3 regions of the Pseudarthrobacter sp. CC12 genome follow, and region 1 is predicted to be linked to each of the others. Evidence: riboswitches for the same ligand, from Rfam matches in the RefSeq annotation. Region 1 holds a riboswitch; each other region holds the start of a gene.

The links. A riboswitch is a leader RNA that binds a small molecule or an ion and turns the genes downstream of it on or off. The one in region 1 is predicted to bind cyclic di-AMP.
Region 2: another riboswitch for cyclic di-AMP. It lies ahead of PV772_RS09665 (NlpC/P60 family protein); the one in region 1 lies ahead of PV772_RS22190 (NlpC/P60 family protein).
Region 3: another riboswitch for cyclic di-AMP. It lies ahead of PV772_RS15210 (NlpC/P60 family protein); the one in region 1 lies ahead of PV772_RS22190 (NlpC/P60 family protein).

Annotation. Positions count from the first base shown of each region.
Region 1 is NZ_JARDJH010000056.1:9,954-16,184, forward strand. Features, by position in the region: gene PV772_RS22165 (cytochrome c biogenesis protein CcdA) at 1-468, opposite strand, end outside; gene PV772_RS22170 (F510_1955 family glycosylhydrolase) at 474-1,364, opposite strand; gene PV772_RS22175 (DUF305 domain-containing protein) at 1,479-2,114, opposite strand; gene PV772_RS22180 (hypothetical protein) at 2,260-2,739, opposite strand; gene PV772_RS22185 (cation transporter) at 3,015-3,338, opposite strand; cyclic di-AMP (ydaO/yuaA leader) riboswitch at 3,580-3,776, shown strand; gene PV772_RS22190 (NlpC/P60 family protein) at 3,781-4,566, shown strand; gene PV772_RS22195 (heavy metal translocating P-type ATPase) at 4,644-6,231, opposite strand, start outside.
Region 2 is NZ_JARDJH010000010.1:36,442-42,672, forward strand. Features, by position in the region: gene PV772_RS09645 (copper resistance CopC family protein) at 1-358, shown strand, start outside; gene PV772_RS09650 (hypothetical protein) at 417-728, opposite strand; gene PV772_RS09655 (hypothetical protein) at 1,366-1,539, opposite strand; gene PV772_RS09660 (DUF3188 domain-containing protein) at 1,673-1,912, opposite strand; gene PV772_RS09665 (NlpC/P60 family protein) at 2,274-3,053, opposite strand; cyclic di-AMP (ydaO/yuaA leader) riboswitch at 3,057-3,254, opposite strand; gene lspA (signal peptidase II) at 3,594-4,112, opposite strand; gene PV772_RS09675 (cation-translocating P-type ATPase) at 4,109-6,064, opposite strand; gene PV772_RS09680 (metalloregulator ArsR/SmtB family transcription factor) at 6,061-6,231, opposite strand, start outside.
Region 3 is NZ_JARDJH010000022.1:67,449-73,679, reverse strand. Features, by position in the region: gene PV772_RS15220 (heavy metal translocating P-type ATPase) at 1-1,514, shown strand, start outside; partial or broken gene PV772_RS15215 (IS110 family transposase) at 1,532-2,581, opposite strand; gene PV772_RS15210 (NlpC/P60 family protein) at 2,924-3,688, opposite strand; cyclic di-AMP (ydaO/yuaA leader) riboswitch at 3,692-3,888, opposite strand; gene PV772_RS15205 (heavy-metal-associated domain-containing protein) at 4,132-4,446, shown strand; gene PV772_RS15200 (hypothetical protein) at 4,715-5,194, shown strand; gene PV772_RS15195 (DUF305 domain-containing protein) at 5,336-5,977, shown strand; gene PV772_RS15190 (F510_1955 family glycosylhydrolase) at 6,093-6,231, shown strand, end outside.

The sequences.
Region 1 (6,231 bases):
CAGGGTCGGACCCATACAGGGTGTCCAGCCGAGCCCGAACACGATCCCCAGCAGTGGAGCCCCGGCCAGGCCCGTCCGTCGGCCGAGGTTGATTTTACGGGTCTGCTGCAGCCACGGCACCAGCCCCAGGAGCGCCAGCCCCATGAGGATTACGACCACGCCCATGCCGCGCATAAGTGCGTCCTGCCAGCGCAGCAACCAGGAACCGATCGCACCAAAGGCGGCCCCGTACAGGGTGAAGACTGCAGCGAATCCGAGCACGAACAGCCCCACGCCGGCCAGGACACGGCGCCGGTTCTTCGGTTGTGTCGGATCGGTCAGGCCGGAGACGAAACCCAGGTAACCCGGGACCAGGGGCAGGATACAGGGGGACAGGAAAGATACCAGGCCCGCGGTCATCGCCAGCGGGATGGCGATCAGCAGCGCGCCGGAGGTAACGGTGGAGGCAAAAAACCCGCCGATGTCCATCAGCGTCAGGCGGCGTCAGCGGGACGGAAGGTGGCCCCGCCATCGGTAGAGACGACCAACCCGGCAGTCGTGGCGGCCCAGATCCACGGACTGCCCGCGGATCCCTCGGAGGCGGCCACGGCCTGGACACTGCCGTCAATCTTTCCGGTGCGCTTCCAGGACAGGCCCCCGTCAACGGAGGTATAGACGCTGCCGTCCGGGGCGACACCTGCTGCTTCCGCGGCGCTGGCGAAAGCGGCGAACTGAATCACCGGCGCCCCCTGGATCAAGGTCCACGTGTTTCCGGCATCGGCCGAGCGCCGGAGACCCTCAGGGGTCGTTGCGAGCACGGTGTCGCTGTACGGGTTACCGGCCAGGACGGCCGGGGCGAACCCGGCAGCAACGGTCTTCCACGTGGTGCCATCCGTGCTGGCCCGCATGGTCCCGTCAAAGCCGACAAATCCGGACTTGGTCGTCGTCAGCGCATGGAAGTCCGACTCCCCTTGCCGGGAGACCTGTGCCCAGGTCTTTCCCCCGTCACTGCTCTTGAGTAGTCCCAGAGGGTTGGGCATTGTTGAGTCTTTGCCTGGATGGCCGGAGGCGTAAAACACGCCCTCGTCCATGGCCGCCGTGAAACCCATCAAGTCGATGCTGGGTCCGATTTGGACGGACGTGCTTTTAGAGATGTCGAAGAGCCCTTCATGGGTCGCCAGCATTATTTGTCCGGTTTCGGAGTTCACGCTCAGTCCGTGGACGTGGGAGCTGGGAAGCCCTGATCCGGCCGTGGGGGATGCGGCACCTGGTGCGCCGGAGGGGTCCGACGATCCTGGGGAGCAGGCGGACAGGGTCAACAGCAGGGCGCCGGCCGCGGCGAGGGCAGCGGCAGGCCGGGGAAGGGATGAAAAGGGCAGGGACACGGGAAACTCCAAAGGACGGACCGGCCAACCGGGCGGACCACGGTAACCGGGAAGGGTGACAGGGGAGGTGCCGGCCCCCAGGGGGAAGAGGGCCGGCACCCGTTGGGGCGCTGACTACAGGGTGGCCAGCAGGTCCTTCATTTCCTGGATCTCGGCTTCCTGGGAGCTGACAATGTCCTTGCCGAGCTGGACCGCGTCAGTGTTCTTGCCATCCGTGGTTTCGGTCCTGGCCATCATGACGGCGCCCTCGTGGTGGGCGATCATCTGGGTAAGGAACAGCTTGGCGGCCTCGACGCCCTGGGCGGCTTCGAGCTTGGCCATGTCATCGGCGCTCATCATCCCCTCCATGCTGTGCGAAGAAGCAGCACCGGTGGGCATCGTTGTGGGCTGGCCCCAGGTTTGCAGCCAGCCGGTCATTTTTCCGATTTCCGGGCCCTGGGCCGCCTTGACCTTGGTGGCCAGGTCGGTTACGGCGGCAGGGATACCCTGCTTTTTGAGCACCATGTCGCTCATGGCCACGGCCTGGGTGTGGTGCGGGATCATCATCTGCGCGAACATCGTGTCCGCATCATTGAAGCCAGCCGCCGCTGAGCTTGCGGGGGCGGCGGTGGATGACATCCCGGAGCTGCCGTGGTTCATCCCGGACATCCCGCCGCTCTCAGAGCCACCAGATCCCGACCCAGTCGAGCAGCCGGCCAGGGCGAGGGCCGCGGCGATGGCCGCAGCAGAAAATGTCAAAGTTCTTTTCATCAAAATCAGGGTCCTCAAAGTATCAGCAGCGCGAGTGCGCCCGTGTGCTGGCATGCAGCGGCGGACCCGTGCGGGCCCGGCCTGTGTCATACACGCCGATGGCTGGAGTGCGCGCCGGTGAAAAAGCATGGCGCCGAGGAGTGATTTACGTCCGGCTGATACAGAGATCACCGGGGGAGGCGCTGCCCGGTGAGTAGGAATACGTGCTGCCGAGCACGGCGGCGGCACCAAAATCAGGCAGCTCATAGGGCGCCGGCCCCGGCAACGGAGCCGAGAGAGTCGTGGTTCCCGGGGCCAGGACACAGGCCCCTCCACCGGCTGACATCTCGGTGCACGGCCCTGCCGGGGCACAGGAAGAAGAAGAGGAGGAGGAACCCGTGGCGACGGGATCACTGGAGGCCACGCCTACTGACATCCCCATGGCCTGGGCATGGCTGGCCGGCATTGTTTGCAGCTGCGTCGTCCCCCCCGACCCTGCCATTGACATGGCGGGCCCTGAGGGCATGTCGTGGGCGCCGGTCATCACATGCATACCGAAAATGCCTGCAATAATGGCCAGCGCCGCAGTCAGGAACCCCGCCCGCAGGAAGAAGGCGGTGAGACGACGACGGTGTGTTGCGGTCACGCCTCCTCCCTCCTTTTTCGTGCAGGTACTCTCAAGCAAGGGTACCGGCAGGGTGTTCCTGCCGGTCCCGTCCTTGTGGTTCAACGCGCCCGGGTGGCATTCCGTTGCACCGTTCCTCACGGCGGCGGCCAGGGATCCGGGTGATCCGTGACGCTTGGTTCAGGCGCACGGCCCGCCCGGCCTGTGGGCAAGCGGGCCACATCCTCGCGGAGGGCCGCCTGCTCCCGGAAGCACAATGCCCCGCGGAGACGAGGGACTTCGGGGAAGTGCAGACGCTAACTGCTGGCCAGGGTGTACCCGGCTGAGGTGACAGCCTCCCGCATCGCTGCTGCGTCAGCTGCGCCTCGCACCAGCAGGCGGGAACGGCCGCCCGGGACAAGGTCCACGGAGGCGGACTCCACCCCATCGAGGGCAGAAACGGCGTTCTCAACCGTCTGTACGCAATGCCCGCAGGTCAAGCCGTCCACAGCGAATTCGACGGTACCGGTACCGGTGGCTGCGGTGGGGGCAGAAGAGGCTCCGGCCGAGCAGCAGCTGCATCCTGATGACGATGCCGATGAGGCAAGCGGCAGCTGGGTACGGTTTTCAGTTCCACACATGTCAGTTTCCATTCCTTGACGAAGGGCTAATGGGCGCTGGGGTTGAACGGCTGTGAGAGGCCGCGCGGAGCGCCGGCCGGGACATACCACTTCACTGACAACAAGCAATACTATACCGGGAGGGGGTATTACGAGGAAGGGGGTGCTACTGTGATCCGCATCTCCCGTTATTCAAATGTGACAAAGAATGCTGGAGTGAAGTACGGTCTAAGCCGTGCCGGTTTCTCCAATGCGGCACTTCCGGCCAGACTTGCCTAACTCTGCCGCTGCCCGGGATCCGTTCGCAACTTTCGTCCGGCAGAGACGGGGAACCCAACAGTGGCCTGCTGCAGGCAGGTCTTGGGGTGAAGCCGTGCCCGGTGCCTTTTCGTGCCGGTCCGGCCGGGTGTCTCCCATCCGAATCCGACAGCTAACCCCGCAGGCAGTGGGAGAGGCCTCTTTCATGCCCATGCGCAAAACTCACGGCCGCCACCGCGCGGTCCCCGTCCAGACCAGCACCCTTGCGGTCCTGTCCAAGTCAGTCGCCGGCAACGCCGGTGTCGCAGGCCGCCAGGCAGCTGTCATAGCCGCGGCATCCGGCCTTGTCCTGACCAGCGGCATCGCCGCCCAGGCAGCCGAAGCCCCGACCCAGCGCAACGCTGAGCCGGCCTCCACGCAGGAAGTCGCCAGCCAGGTCCTGGCGCCGCTCAGCGCCGATGCCAGGGTCCAGATCTCCTTCGAACGTCCGGCTGTGAAGACCACTGCGGCCCCGGTCGTGGAGGCACCCAAGCCGGTCGCGGTTGAGGCGCCCAGGGCGGTCATTCCCGCCGGGCATGCCGCCGTGAAAACGCAGGCCGCCGCCCCAGCTAAGGCCCAGATAACGATCACGCCTGCTGCTGCCGCTCCCGTGGCCGCACCGGCCGCGGGCGGCATCAACGCCATCATGGTGTCCTCCGCGTACGCCCAGATCGGCATGATTCAGGACTGCACCCGCTTGGTGGAAAACGCCCTCAACGCTGCAGGGATCCCCGTCGGAGACCTCGGCCCGATGCAGTTTCTGAACTACGGCACCGTGGTCAACGATCCCCAGCCCGGTGACATGGTCATGCAGCCGGGCCACGTCGGGATCTATGTCGGCAACGGTCAGGTCCTTAGCTCCGGCTTGAACGGCAGGAACGAAACCGCCGTACACCCGCTGACCTGGATGACCGCCAAGGGCGCGGTCACCTTCGTCCGCCCCGGCAAATAAACCACTGAAGGCCGGTGATTCACTGCCTTGGGGGCAGTGAATCACCGGCCTTCAGCATCCCCGCCGAAAGCGTGGGGCTACATTTTACGCGGCCGTCCAAAGCGGCGCAGCCGCAGTGAATTGCTGACCACCAGAACCGAGCTGGCAGCCATCGCAGCCCCGGCGATCATCGGGTTCAACAGCCCCATTGCGGCGACAGGAATCCCGACAGCGTTGTAGAAAAACGCCCAAAACAGATTGGACTTAATCGTCGCCAGCGTGCGGCGGGAGAGCTCAATGGCTTGTGCAACCTGCCCCAGGTCACTGCCCATGACCGTCAGATCTGCCGCGGCGATCGCGACGTCCGTGCCACTGCCCATGGCGATGCCCAGATCAGACTGGGCCAGGGCCGCGGCGTCATTCACCCCGTCCCCGGCCATGGCCACTGTCGCCCCGGACTCCTGCAGCCGGCGCACGGCCTCAATCTTGCCTTCGGGCAGGACCCCCGCCATCACATCTTCGACCGGGATGCCCACCCGGGCAGCAACGGTCAGCGCCGCCGACGCGTTATCCCCGGTCAGAAGAACGGGACGGAGCCCCAGCTCCTTCAATCGGGCGATCGCGGCGGCAGAGCCGGGCTTGACCGTGTCGGTGAGACTGATCAAGCCGCCAGCTTCCCCGTCGACACCTACCCAGATCACCGTGGCCCCGGATTCCTCCAGCGCCTTCAGCATCTGCCCGCCGCCGACAGGGCCGTCAATGCCGTTGTCCCGCAGCCATCCTTCCCGCCCGACGACCACAGCACGGCCGTTCACCGTGCCGCGCACGCCCCCGCCCGGCGCACTGTCAAAGTCCGTCACCGCCTGCAGCGGGCCGTTCGTCCTTGCAGCCCGGGCAATGGCATGGGCGATGGGATGTTCGCTGGCCGCCTCCACCGCCCCGGCCAGGGCGAGCAGTTCATTCCCGCTGGCTTCGCCGAGGCTTTGGACAGCTGAAACCGACAGCTTGCCGCTGGTAACCGTTCCGGTCTTGTCCAGCACGATGGTGTCCACCGTCCTGGTGTCTTCCAAAACCTGCGGTCCCTTGATCAGGATGCCCAGTTGCGCACCCCGCCCCGTCCCGGTCAGTAGCGCCGTCGGGGTGGCAAGACCCAACGCGCACGGGCACGCAATGACCAGCACGGCTACCGCGGCCGTGAAGGCCGCCTGCACATCACCGGTGCTCAGAAGCCATCCCGCGAAGGTTACTGCGGAGATGCCCAGGACCACCGGGACGAAGACCGCGCTGATCCGGTCGGCCAGCCGGGCGATGGCCGCCTTGCCGCTTTGGGCCCGGCTGACGAGTTTGCCCATCTGGGCAAGGGTCGTCTCACTGCCCACACGGGTGGCCTTGACCAGCAGCCGGCCGTTCGCGTTGATCGTCGCCCCGATCACGGTGTCATCCACGCCAACTTCGACCGGCAGCGATTCGCCCGTGATCAAGGAAGCATCGACAGCGCTCTGGCCCTCCACAACGTACCCGTCGGTGGGGATCTTTTCCCCCGGACGGACGAGAAAGACATCGCCGGGGACGAGCAGATCAACCGGGACCTGGGACTCCACCCCGTCTCGGATAAGTGTGGCTTCCTTGGCTCCAAGATTCAGCAGCGCTCGAAGGGCATTGCCTGCCCGCTGCTTGGCGTTCGCT
Region 2 (6,231 bases), on a different contig from region 1:
CACCGTAAGCGTCGACGGGGCGACCTTGTCAACCAAAATCGCCCCAGGGACCCCGGGCAGCTACAAGGTGCTTTGGCGAGCCGTGTCCTCGGACGGGCACCCCATCGAAGGCAATTACGCCTTCACCGTCCAAGCGCCCGCGACCGCCGCATCGTCCCAGCCGTCGGCATCCGCAAGCCCGTCAGTTGCCGCCTCCTCGCTGGCCCCGCAAAACACCGCCAACGCCATGCCGCCGACGGCTCCGAGGCCCAACGACGATAACGCGCCGCTGGCCGTGGGAATCGCCTTCGGGATCCTGGCAGCGGCGCTGGCCGTGACCTGGTGGCTGCGCCGCAGAAACGCCGGACAACGCTCCTGACCTACGTTTTTCCGGTGTTCCCGTCGCACGGGAACACCGGAAAGCACCCATGAACGGCCTAGGACCGGACAGACGCCCCCGCTTCCCGGGCTTTCCGGCGATTCGCCAGCATCCTCAGCAGCGCAGCGGTCAGGGCTGCGACCGCCATGACCGCAACGGACACCGCCCCGGCAGTAAAGAGTCCCTGCGTGAAAACCGGCAACGGGGCAGACGCGTCAGCGGCGACCATGATCGTGATGTAGTACGCCGCCGTAGCGGCCAGCCACAGGCCACCAGCCGCGGCGACAGCCAACGACCAGCGCCAAAACCAGCGTTCACCGGGCCCGTGGGACAACGCAACAGCCAGCAGGACAATTCCCGCGACGGCCAACAGTTGAGCAGGCAGCAAAAATGGTCCGGCAACGAGGCCGATCGGAACGCAGATGCCGCCAACCATCAACAAACGCCGGCAACCAAGCGGCATACCCGATGCCCGGGACTTCGCGGCCGGCCGATGAGGACCCTCAGCCATCGTATTTTCAGCGGTCATACGGTTCCTTGAATCATCGTCAGGGCTGGCCCGGGCGCGGGACAGCATCCGTGGGGCGCTATGAAGCCCCTAACGACTGTACAGGAATGGATGAATGGACTTGCGCGTCCGCCAGGTCCCGGCTGGTCAGCCCTAGCGTCAATGCCATGGCTGGTATCAGGACTATGACTGTGTTGAATCGTACCGCCGCTGCCCGTGGCATTGAAGCTGATTTGGATGGAAACGGAGGGCGGCCCCCGCTACCTCGCCGGCCCGGCCAAGACCTGGAAAGCGGCAAGGTTCCGCCTAGCGGTGCGGGCTGCCGGCCGGCCCAATCAATTTCTCCCAGGCGCTCGGTACGCTGCTGGCACAACCGCCGCCTGGGCTACGGCGTCATCTCGCCGGGCAAGAGGGTCGCGATCCCCTGAGGGAAGGATAACGGCCGGGTGACATGCTGGAACAAATTGGCGAACCACTAGACCGGGCCCCGGAAGTTTCGCTAGGTTGTGTGCTTGCTGGCTTGCGGCTCACCGGCGACGGCAAGGTTCGTATCCGCTCCGCCCGGGCTGTCCTGCCCTGGCAGACGGATCTGCGCCTGGTAGCGCACGCGGCGGATCCGCCGGGTCATGGACACCATGAGCATCACGACGGCTATGACCATAAACGCCGTCATCAGAAACCCGAGAAATCCCGGTGACACCTGATCGGGACTCAAACCGGGCCTCAGCCCGTCAGTTCCGGGACCGGGAGTAGGCATCGTGCTTAGGGCGTGAAGGCCAGCCGCAACGAAAGCGTTCTGCACTGGGTCATCCTTTTCTTGAAGAATTCCGAAGGCGTTTCTGGACCTGATGTCCGCGGATGACAACCCCTGCAGCGTGAAGCAGCAGTCCCGCGCCTATGACAGCCAGCGATGCAAACGACAGGGCCTCATTTTTGGCGGTCTGGCCAAAAATGTTAATCGCGATTCCCAGCGCAATCAGGGCCATGGCACTGAAAACAACCGCTTTGTACGATGCAGGTGCGGTGGCCCAAAACTCGTTTAGCACCCATCCAGCATATGCGGAAAGCCCTGCCCACCTTTTCACGTGCCGCACACGCATGGGATTGGCGCCCGCAGTACTTCTCGCCGCGATCGCCGGAACTCCTCTGGAGAGCTCAACAGCCAAGGCGCGTATCCGCGGAAACGAGCGAGCCTGCGGCTGTACGGTTGCACCTCAGCACCACAGGCTCCGGCGGGACTTCCGGCGTCTCCGGTCCCTTGGTTTGAGGGTGCAGAGGTTCCGAGGCACCGGACCGGAGTAAGAGGCAGGGCACTCCACCCTCGACAGAGGGTCCAGCGTGCGAGGGCATGCTGAAGGCCGGTGATTCATTGCCCCCAAGGCATTGAATCACCGGCCTTCAGTGGTTTTATTTGCCTGCGCGCACGAAGGTCACGGCGCCTTTGGAGGTCATCCAGGTCAGGGGGTGGACCGCTGTTTCGTTCTTGCCGTTCAGGCCGGAGCTGAGGACTTGGCCGTTGCCGACGTAGATTCCTACGTGGCCGGGCTGCATGACCATGTCGCCGGGCTGCGGGTCGGTGACGACGGTGCCGTAGTTCATGAACTGCATCGGCCCGAGGTCGCCGACGGGGATGCCGGCAGCGTTGAGGGCGTTTTCGACCAGCCGTGTGCAGTCCTGGATCATGCCGATCTGGGCGTAGGCGGAGGACAGCATGATGCCGTTGATCCCGCCCGCGGCCGGCGCGGGCGCCGGCGCGGCAGGGGTGACGGTGACCTGGGCCTTGGCGGGCGCAGCGGCTGCCTTCACAGTCGCAGCGCCCACGGGGACCGCGGCTTTGGGCGCTTCGGCGGCGACTGGCTTGGGTGCTTCCACGACGGGTGCAGGCGTGGTTTCCACTGCGGGACGCTCGAAGGTGATCTGGATCGTGGCGTCGGCGGTCAGCGGGGTCTGGGCCTGGCCTGCGACTTCGAGGGTGGATGCCGGCTCGGCGTCGCGCTGGGCCGGGGCGTCTGCTGCCTGGGCGGCGGTGATGCCGCCAGTCAGGACGAGGCCGGAGGCTGCTGCGAGGACGGCTGCCTGACGGCCTGCGGTGCCGGCGTTTGCGGTGACGGATTTGGACAGCACGGCGATGGCGCTGGTCTGGACGGAGACCGCGCGGTGGCGGCCGTGAGTTTTGCGCATGGGCATGAAAGGGCCTCTCCCACTGCCTGCGAGGTTAGCTGTCGGATTCGGATGGGAGGCACCCGGCCGTGATGGTGCACGAAAGGCACCAGGCACGGCTTCACCCCAAGGCCTGCTCGAAGCGGGCCAACTCTGGGTTCCCCGTCTCTGCCGGACGAATTTTACGAACGGATCCCTGGCAGCGGCAGAGTTAGGCAAGTCTGCTCGGGAGTGCCGCATTCGGAGAAACCGGCACGGTTCAGACCCTACGTCACACAAGCCTCATTTGTCACATTTGCATAACGCCCTGACTGGCACCCACCTGCTTGATACCCGGGGTATTTCCGGGATGTCGTCAGTGACCTGGTCAGACCCGCCGGTGCCTGCACCGCCTTCCGCAGCCGTTCAATCCCAGCGCCCACGATCCTTCATGTTCAAGGAACGGAAAAGCATGGGAGCAATGTCATCGATTTTGGTCGCTGCTAACGCGGCCGTCGTGGCCAGGATGCTGGCAAGCATGAGCAAGTCCTTCCAGCGTCAGGAGGCCCGTGCCCGGACTGCAGCTGGTTACGCCTTTTCCTGGTCCCGGGATCCCAGCAGGCTGCCCAGCACATACAGCCCTACGCCGACGGTGACGAACACGTCGGCGAGGTTGAAGGTGGGAAACCAGCCGCTGTGCAGGTAGTCCACGACGCCGCGCCCGTCCATCCGGTCCACAAGGTTCCCGGCACCGCCGCCAACCACCATCGCCGCACCCGCCCGGGAGAGCGCCGGCATGGCGGGGGCGGTGGACACGGCGTACCAGGACATGGCCAGGACGATGACGGCGGTCGCGGCAATGACCAGCCACGGGGCGAGGTTAGCCCCGAGGCTGAAAGCCACCCCGGTGTTGTACACCAGCTTCAGGTTCACCAGGCCCAGATCGACCGTGGCACCGTTGGAGAGCAGTTCCTCGGCCAAGGCCTTGATGACCAGGTCGGCCACCGCGAGCACGGCGGCCGCGGCGAGCAGGCCAATTTTTACCCGCCATGCTTTGGTGGCAACTGGTGGTGTCCCTGCCGGATCTGCCGGAGACGGGACGCTCACGCGGCAGGTTCCAGCGCCGGCGCGGGTTTGGCCGGCTGGAGCGCCATTATTTTGCCGCTGATGCGGCCGGCGCGGACGCCGTTGCCGATCACCACGATTTCGGCGAGTTCGTGGATCAGGACGACCGCGGCCAGCCCCAGGGCGCCGACCAGTGCCAGCGGGATCAGGATCGCGATCAGCAGCAGGGACAGGCCCACGTTCTGCAGCATGATGGACCGGGTCCGGCGGGCGTGGTCCAGGACCTGGGGCAGGTGGTTCAGGTCCTCGCCCATCAGGGCGATGTCGGCGGTTTCAATGGCCACGTCGGTGCCCATGGCACCCATGGCAACACCGGTGTCGGCGGTGGCCAGGGCCGGGGCGTCGTTGACGCCGTCACCGACCATGGCGGTGGGCTGGCGGGACTTTAGGGTCCGGATGATTTCGGCCTTGTCCTCCGGGCGAAGGTCGGCGTGGACTTCGGTGATCCCGGCGTCCTTGCCCAGGGCCGCGGCGGTGATCGCGTTATCCCCGGTGAGCATGGCCGTGGTGTACCCGGAGGCGGTCAGCCGGGCGATGACGTCCCGGGCTTCGGGGCGCAGTTCGTCACGGACAGCGACGGCACCAATGACTTCGCCGGCGGATTCGATCAGGACGGCGGTGGCACCGGCCTTCTGCATCCGCTCGACATCCGCGGCGAGGGAGCCGGGGTTGATCCAGCCGGGGCGGCCCAGCCGGACGGTCTTGCCCTCAAAGGTGCCTTGCAGGCCGGCGCCGGGGACGGTGTCGACGTCGGTCACGTCGGCCTGGGCGGGGGATGCGGCGAGGATGGCGCGGGCCAGGGGGTGTTCGCTGCGGGCCTCCAGCCCGGCTGCGAGGGCCAGAACGTCTTCGCGGGTGACGGTCCCAGCCGCGGCGACATCGATGACTTCAGGCTTGTTCCGGGTCAGGGTGCCGGTCTTGTCCAGGGCGATGGTGCGGATCTTGCCGAGGGTTTCCAGTGCGCCGCCGCCCTTGATCAGCACACCGATGCGGCTGGCGGCGCCGACGGAGGCGACAACGGTGACCGGGACGGAGATCGCCAAAGCGCAAGGCGATGCGGCTACGAGGACGACCAGGGCGCGTTCGAACCACACCAGGGGTTCTCCCATGATGAAGCCGAAGGCGATGATCAGGGCCGCGGCGATGAGGATGCCGGGGACCAGTTTCTTGGCGATGTTGTCCGCCAGGCGCTGCCCGGGTCCCTTGCGGGACTGTTCGGCCTCGACGATGTGCACGATGCGGGCCAGGGAGTTGTTCTCCGCGGTGCTGGTGACTTCGACTTCCAGCGGCCCGGTGCCGTTGATGGACCCGGCGTAGACATCACTGCCGGGACCGGCCTCAACCGGCACGGATTCACCGGTCAGGGCCGAGGTGTCCAGGGAGGTGCGGCCGGTGATGATCCGGCCGTCGGTGGCCAACCGTTCGCCCGGGCGGACGACCATCCGGTCCCCCGGAACGAGCTCGGCCGGGTCAACGGTGACTTCCGTCCCGCCGCGAAGGACTGTCGCTTCGGCCGGGACCAGATCCAGCAAGGCGCGCAGGCCGCGCCGGGTTTTCGCCAGCGAGTATTCCTCCAACCCCTCGGAAATGGAGTAAAGGAAAGCGAGCATCGCCGCTTCCTCGAACTCGCCCAGGGCGACGGCGCCGACGGCGGCGATCGTCATCAAGGTCCCGACGCCGATCCTGCCTTTGGCCAGACGCCGCAGTGTGGAGGGAACAAAGGTCCACGCCGCGACCAGCAGCGACCCGATTTCCAGGACCAGGCGTAGCCAGTCCGGGCCCCCGGTCAAGGATAGGATCCAGGCGGTCAGGAGCAGCACACCCGAGATTGCCGCGGCCCGGATCTCGTTGATCTGCCAGAAGCTGACCGCCTCCTCAGCCTCTTCGGCCACGGTTTCGGGCTTGTCGTCGCTGCAGCCGCAGGCGTCGCTCATCGGGCGTTCTCCTTCGTCAGTTCCACGTTTGTCGGTATGGCGCCGGTGCTTCCGGTGCCGTAGTTCGGGCACAGGCTGACCGCGTTGCCGGTGGTGGCAAGCAGGACTTCGGCCTGGGCAAGCATGTCCATCAGTTCCGGACGGGACAGCGAGTAATAGACGCTGCG
Region 3 (6,231 bases), on a different contig from region 1:
TGGTCCGGGACGGGACAGAGTCCCAGGTCCCTGTCGATCTACTCGTCCCCGGCGATGTCTTCCTCGTCCGCCCCGGGGAAAAGATCCCGACCGACGGATTCGTCGTCGAGGGCCAGGGCGCGGTGGACACCTCCCTCATCACGGGCGAATCACTGCCGGTCGAAGTCGGCGTGGACGACACGGTGATCGGAGCGACGATCAACGCCAACGGCCGTCTGCTGGTCAAAGCCACCCGTGTGGGCAGTGAGACCACCCTCGCCCAAATGGGCAAACTCGTCAGCCAGGCCCAAAGCGGGAAGGCGGCAATCGCCCGGCTGGCGGACCGCATCAGCGCGGTCTTTGTTCCGGTGGTCCTTGGTGTCTCCGCCACCACCTTCGCAGGATGGCTTCTCAGCACCGGTGATCCGCAAGCGGCCTTCACGGCCGCGGTGGCCGTACTGGTGATTGCCTGCCCGTGCGCGCTGGGTCTTGCCACCCCCACGGCGCTGCTGACCGGAACGGGCCGCGGCGCCCAACTGGGCATCCTGATCAAAGGACCGCAGGTTCTGGAAGACACCAGGACCGTGGATACCATCGTGCTGGATAAGACCGGAACGGTCACTAGCGGCAAGCTGTCCGTCTCAGCTGTCCAGGCCCTGGGCGGGACCAGCGAGGATGAGCTGCTCGTCCTGGCCGGGGCCGTGGAGGCGGCCAGTGAACATCCCGTTGCGCACGCCATCGTGCGGGCAGCAAGAAGGGATGGGCCGCTTCCAGCAGTGGCGGGCTTTGACAGCGCACCCGGCGGGGGCGTGCGCGGGACGGTGAACGGCCGCGCCGTCGTCGTGGGGCGTGCCGGCTGGCTGCAGGAGAACGGTATTGATGGCCCCGCCGGTGGGGGGCAGTTGCTGCGGGCGCTGGAGGATTCTGGCGCGACAGTGATCTGGGTGGGTGTCGATGGGGAAGCTGCCGGTCTGGTCAGCCTCACCGACACGGTCAAACCCGGCTCTGCCGCCGCGATCGCCCGGTTGAAGGAGCTGGGGCTCCGTCCTGTTCTCCTGACCGGTGACAACGCTTCGGCGGCGTTAGCCGTGGCCGCCCAGGTGGGCATCCCGGCCCAGGATGTCCTGGCGGGGGTCCTGCCCGAAGGCAAGGTTGAGGCCGTGGGCCGACTGCAGAAGTCCGGGGCGACAGTGGCCATGGCCGGGGACGGTGTCAATGACGCCGCAGCCCTGGCCCAGGCGGATCTGGGCATCGCCATGGGCAGCGGCACGGACGTCGCCATCGCTGCGGCTGATTTGACGGTCATGGGAAGCGACCTGGGCCAGGTCGCGGAGGCCATCGAGCTGTCGCGCCGGACGCTGGCCACGATCAAGACCAACCTGTTCTGGGCGTTCTTCTACAACGCCGTCGGCATCCCGGTCGCCGCGCTGGGGCTGCTGAATCCGATGATCGCCGGCGCTGCGATGGCCGCCAGCTCGGTCCTGGTGGTCAGCAACTCGCTGCGGCTGCGCCGCTTCGGCAGCCGCACAAAATGACTCTTCTATGGGTTCTGTCAAGCCATGGTGGTTTGGAGTTGGCGGAAGATGGAGCGGCAGACGTAGCGTTTGAGGTTCCGGCGGATCTCACGGTTTGATTTGCCTGTTGCCCGGCTGCGGGCGACGTAGTCCTTGGTTGCGGTGTCGAAGCTCATTCGGGTGCGGACGATGACGTCGAAGGCGCGGTTGAGTTGGCGGTCGCCGGAGCGGTTGAGCCGGTGTCTGGTGGTGTGACCGGAGGACGCAGGGCGTGGCGCAACGCCGCCTAGGGCGGCAAAGGCCGCCTCTGAACGGATCCGGCCGTGATGGGAGTAGGCGCAAATGATGATCGCCCCTGTTACGGGACCGACTCCGGGTGTGGTTTGGAGTCCTGGAGCCAGTTCTTCGGTGAGCTGGGCCAAGGCCTTGTGATTTGCGGCGAGCTGGATCGTGAGGTCTTTGACGGCCGATGCCAGGCGTGTGGCTTCGGCACGTGCAATTCGAAGCATGGGGTCCACGACGTTGGAGCTGCGCCAGGCTGCGATGGTGCTGATCTGAGCATCACGCAGGGATGACCGGGCGTCGATTCCGAGGTCGGTGCCGCGGAGTAGGGCTGTGAGGGCGTTGCGGTTGGCTGTCGGTTGGTGATCCAGCAGGGACCGGGAGGCCAACAGGATCCTGATCGCTGCCCGGGTTCCGGCCGCGCGTGGTTCCATGACTTGCTCGCGGGGACGTCCAAGGACGGAGCGGGCAGCGGCTTCGGCGTCGATGGGATCGGACTTGCCGGTCAGGGCCCGTGACGAGCGTGCCGGTGGCCTGACTTCGCCCACGTCGATGCCGACCGCCAGCAGTGCTTGAGTGAGTTGGGCGCCATAGGAGGATGTGCCTTCGACCGCTGCGAGTACTCTTTCCCCGCCGGTGCGGCGCCGGATCCAGGTGATAGCTCAGTCCATTCCCGCGGAGGTGGCTGGGAACACCGCGGTGTCGACCACGGCACCGATTGCGCAGTGAACGGCTGTGAATGTGTGGGTGCGGGCGTGGGTGTCGACTCCGACGACGAACTCGAATTCCTCTGCGATGATCGCCATAGTGTGCTCTCCTCTTCTCATTAACCCGGTTAGGTGACAGGAGCCTGCCTGGGTCGCTTGGAGATGCATCTGTAACGGGTCACACCCAACTGGTGGACAGTCTTCTGATCAGGTCATCCGCGCGGGCAGGCCGTGCCCGGAGAATGGTGCGGACAAGTCATTTTCAAGACACCGCCTGAGCGGGTCGGATGTACCCTGAGTCACACGCCGTCCTCCGGGACCAGCCTGCCAGCCAACCTCGGGCCGGCACCTGACCATTACAGTGATTCCCGCTATGCCACGGGATGCTGAAGGCCGGCGATTCACTGCCCCCAAGGCAGTGAATCGCCGGCCTTCAGTGGTTTATTTGCCAGCGCGGACGAAGGTGACGGCGCCCTTGGAAGTCATCCACGTCAGCGGGTGCACGGCCGTTTCGTTCTTGCCGTTCAGGCCCGAACTGAGGACCTGACCGTTGCCGACGTAGATCCCGACGTGGCCGGGCTGCATGACCATGTCACCGGGCTGAGGATCGGTCACCACCGTGCCGTAGTTCATGAACTGCATCGGGCCAAGGTCTCCCACCGGGATCCCTGCGGCGTTAAGGGCGTTTTCCACCAGCCGCGTGCAGTCCTGGATCATGCCGATCTGGGCGTAGGCGGAGGAAACCATAATAGCGTTGATGCCCCCGGCTGCCGGTGCCGCGACCGGGGCTGCAGCGGCCGGAGCGACGGTAATCTGCGCCTTCGGTTTCGCGGCCGGGGCAGGTGCCGTCGACGCTTTGGGGGTCTCCGCCACGACCGGCTTGGGTGCCTCCACCACCGGGGCAGGGATGGTCTCTACCGCGGGACGTTCGTAAGAGATCTGGACCGTGGAGTCCGCGGTGAGCGGCGCCTGGACCTGGCCCGCAACTTCCAACGTCGAGGCCGGCTCCGCATCACGCTGGGGTGGGGCCTCGGCTGCCTGCGCGGCAATACCGCTGGTCAGGACAAGGCCGGAAGCAGCCGCAATAACAGCTGCCTGGCGGCCTGCGACACCGGCGTTGCCGGCAACAGATTTGGACAGGACCCCAAGGGCACTGGTCTGGACAGGGACCGCACGATGGCGGCCATGACTTTTGCGCATGGGCATGAAAAGGCCTCTCCCACTGCCTGCGAGGTTAGCTGTCGGATTCGGATGGGAGACACCCGGCCGGCCGGTACACGCATGGCACCAGGCGCGACTTCACCCCAAGACCTGCCCGAAGCAGGTCGCTGTTGGTTTCCCCGTCTCTGCCGGACGAAAGTTGCGAACGGATCCCGGGCAGCGGCAGAGTTAGGCAAGTCTGCTCGAGAGTGCCGCATTCGGAGAAACCGGCACGACTTAGACCGTACTTCACTCCGGCATCAGTTGTCACATTTGAATAACAGGAGACGTAGATCACAGCTATATCTACTTCTGCCCAATACCCCCTCCCGGTATAGTTTCTGTTGTTGTCAGTGAAGTGGTATGTCCCGGCCGGCGCCCAGCGTCTGGCTTTCACAGCCGTTCAATCCCAGCGCCCATTGGTCCTTCGTCAAGGAATGGAAACTGACATGTGTGAAACTGAAATCCGTACCCAGCTGCCGCTTGCCGCGGCGTCGGGGTGCAGCTGCTGCTCGGCTGAAGCCGCCCTTGCCCCCACCGCAGCCAACGGTACCGGTACCGTTGAATTCGCTGTGGACGGCTTGACCTGCGGGCATTGCGTGCAGACGGTCGAGAAGGCAGTCTCTGCCCTTGATGGGGTGGAATCTGCCTCCGTTGACCTCGTCCCTGGCGGCCGCTCCCGCCTGCGGGTGCGAGGTATGGCTGACGCGGCAGCGATGCGGGAGGCTGTGACGGCCGCGGGGTACACCTTGGCCAGCAGTTAACATCCGCATTTCTCCGGCGCCCATCCTCCGGGGCCTTGCGCTTCCCAGGAGAGGTCCCACGGCCAGCGTATACAGCCCGCTGGCCCGCGGGCGAGGGCGGCCTTAGCGCCTGAAACCAGGCGTCACAGATAATCCGGAGCACTCCGCTGCCGTGAGGGACGGTGAAACGGAATGCCGCCCGGGCGCGTTGACCAGTAGGAGACCTGCAGGAACACCCTGCCGGTTACCCTTGTATTGAAAGAACCTGTACCGAAAAGGAGGAAGTGTCGTGACCGCAGTACACCGTCGTCGTCTCACCGCCTTCTTCCTGCGGGCCGGGTTCCTGACTGCGGCACTGGCCATCATTTTTGGCATTTTCGGCATGCATGTGATGATCGGCGCCCACGACATGCCCTCAGGCCCCGCCATGTCAATGTCAGGCTTGAGGGGGACGATGCAGCTGCAAACCACGCCGGCCAGCCATACCCAGGCTATCGGGATGTCAGCAGGCGTGGCTTCCAGTGATCCGGCGGCCACGGGTTCCTCCTCCTCCTCCTCTTCCTGTGCCCCTGCAGGGCCGTGCACCAAGATGTCAGCCGGTGGAGGGGCCTGTGTCCTGGCCCCGGGAACCACGACTCTCTCCGCCCCCTTGCCTGGGCCAGCGCCCTATGAGCTGCCCGATTTTGGTGCAGCCGCCGTGCTCGGCAGCACGTATGCCTACTCACCGGCCAGCGCCTCCCCCGGTGATCTCTGTATCAGCCGGACGTAAATCACTCCTCTGCGCCGTGCCTTTCACCGGCGCATACTCCAGCCATCGGCCCGCATGAAACAAGCCGGACCCCGCACGGTCCGCTGCATGCCAGCCCACGGGCGCACTTGCGCCGCTGATACTTTGAGGACCCTGATTTTGATGAAAAAAACTTTGACACTTTCTGCTGCCGCCATCGCCGCGGCCATCGCCCTGGCCGGCTGCTCGACCGGGTCGGGATCTGGCGGCTCTGAGAGCGGCGGCATGTCCGGGATGAACCACGGAAGCTCCGGGATGTCATCCACCGCCGCCCCCGCAAGCTCAGCGGCGGCTGCGGCTGCCTTCAATGATGCGGACACGATGTTCGCGCAGATGATGATCCCGCACCACACCCAGGCCGTGGCCATGAGCGACATGATGCTCAAGAAGCAGGGTATCCCTGCCGCCGTAACTGACCTGGCCGCCAAGGTCAAGGCAGCCCAGGGCCCGGAAATCGACAAGATGACCGGGTGGCTTCAAAGCTGGGGCCAGCCCACAGCCATGCCCACCGGTACGGCTTCAGCGCACAGCATGGAGGGGATGATGGGCGCCGATGACACGGCCAAGCTCGAAGCCGCCCAGGGCGCCGAGGCCGCCAAGCTGTTCCTTACCCAGATGATCGCCCACCATGAAGGTGCCGTCATGATGGCCAGGACCGAAACCACGGATGGCAAGAACACTGATGCGGTACAGCTCAGCAAGGACATCGTCAGCTCCCAGGAAGCCGAGATCCAGGAAATGAAGGACCTGCTGGCCACTCTGTAGTCAGCGCCCCAACGGGTGCCGGCTCTCTTCCCCCTGGGGGGCCGGCACCTCCCCTGTCACCCTTCCCGGTTACCCTGGTCCGCCCGGTTGGCCGGTCCGTCCTTTGGAGTTTCCCGTGCCCCTACACTTTTCACGCCATCGCCGGCCTGCCGCTGCCCTCGCCGCCGCCGGCGCCCTGCTGTTGACCCTGTCAGCCTGTTCCCCTGGCACAGCCAGCGCGCCCGATGCCGCGTCCCCGGCTGCAGCAGGGCGGC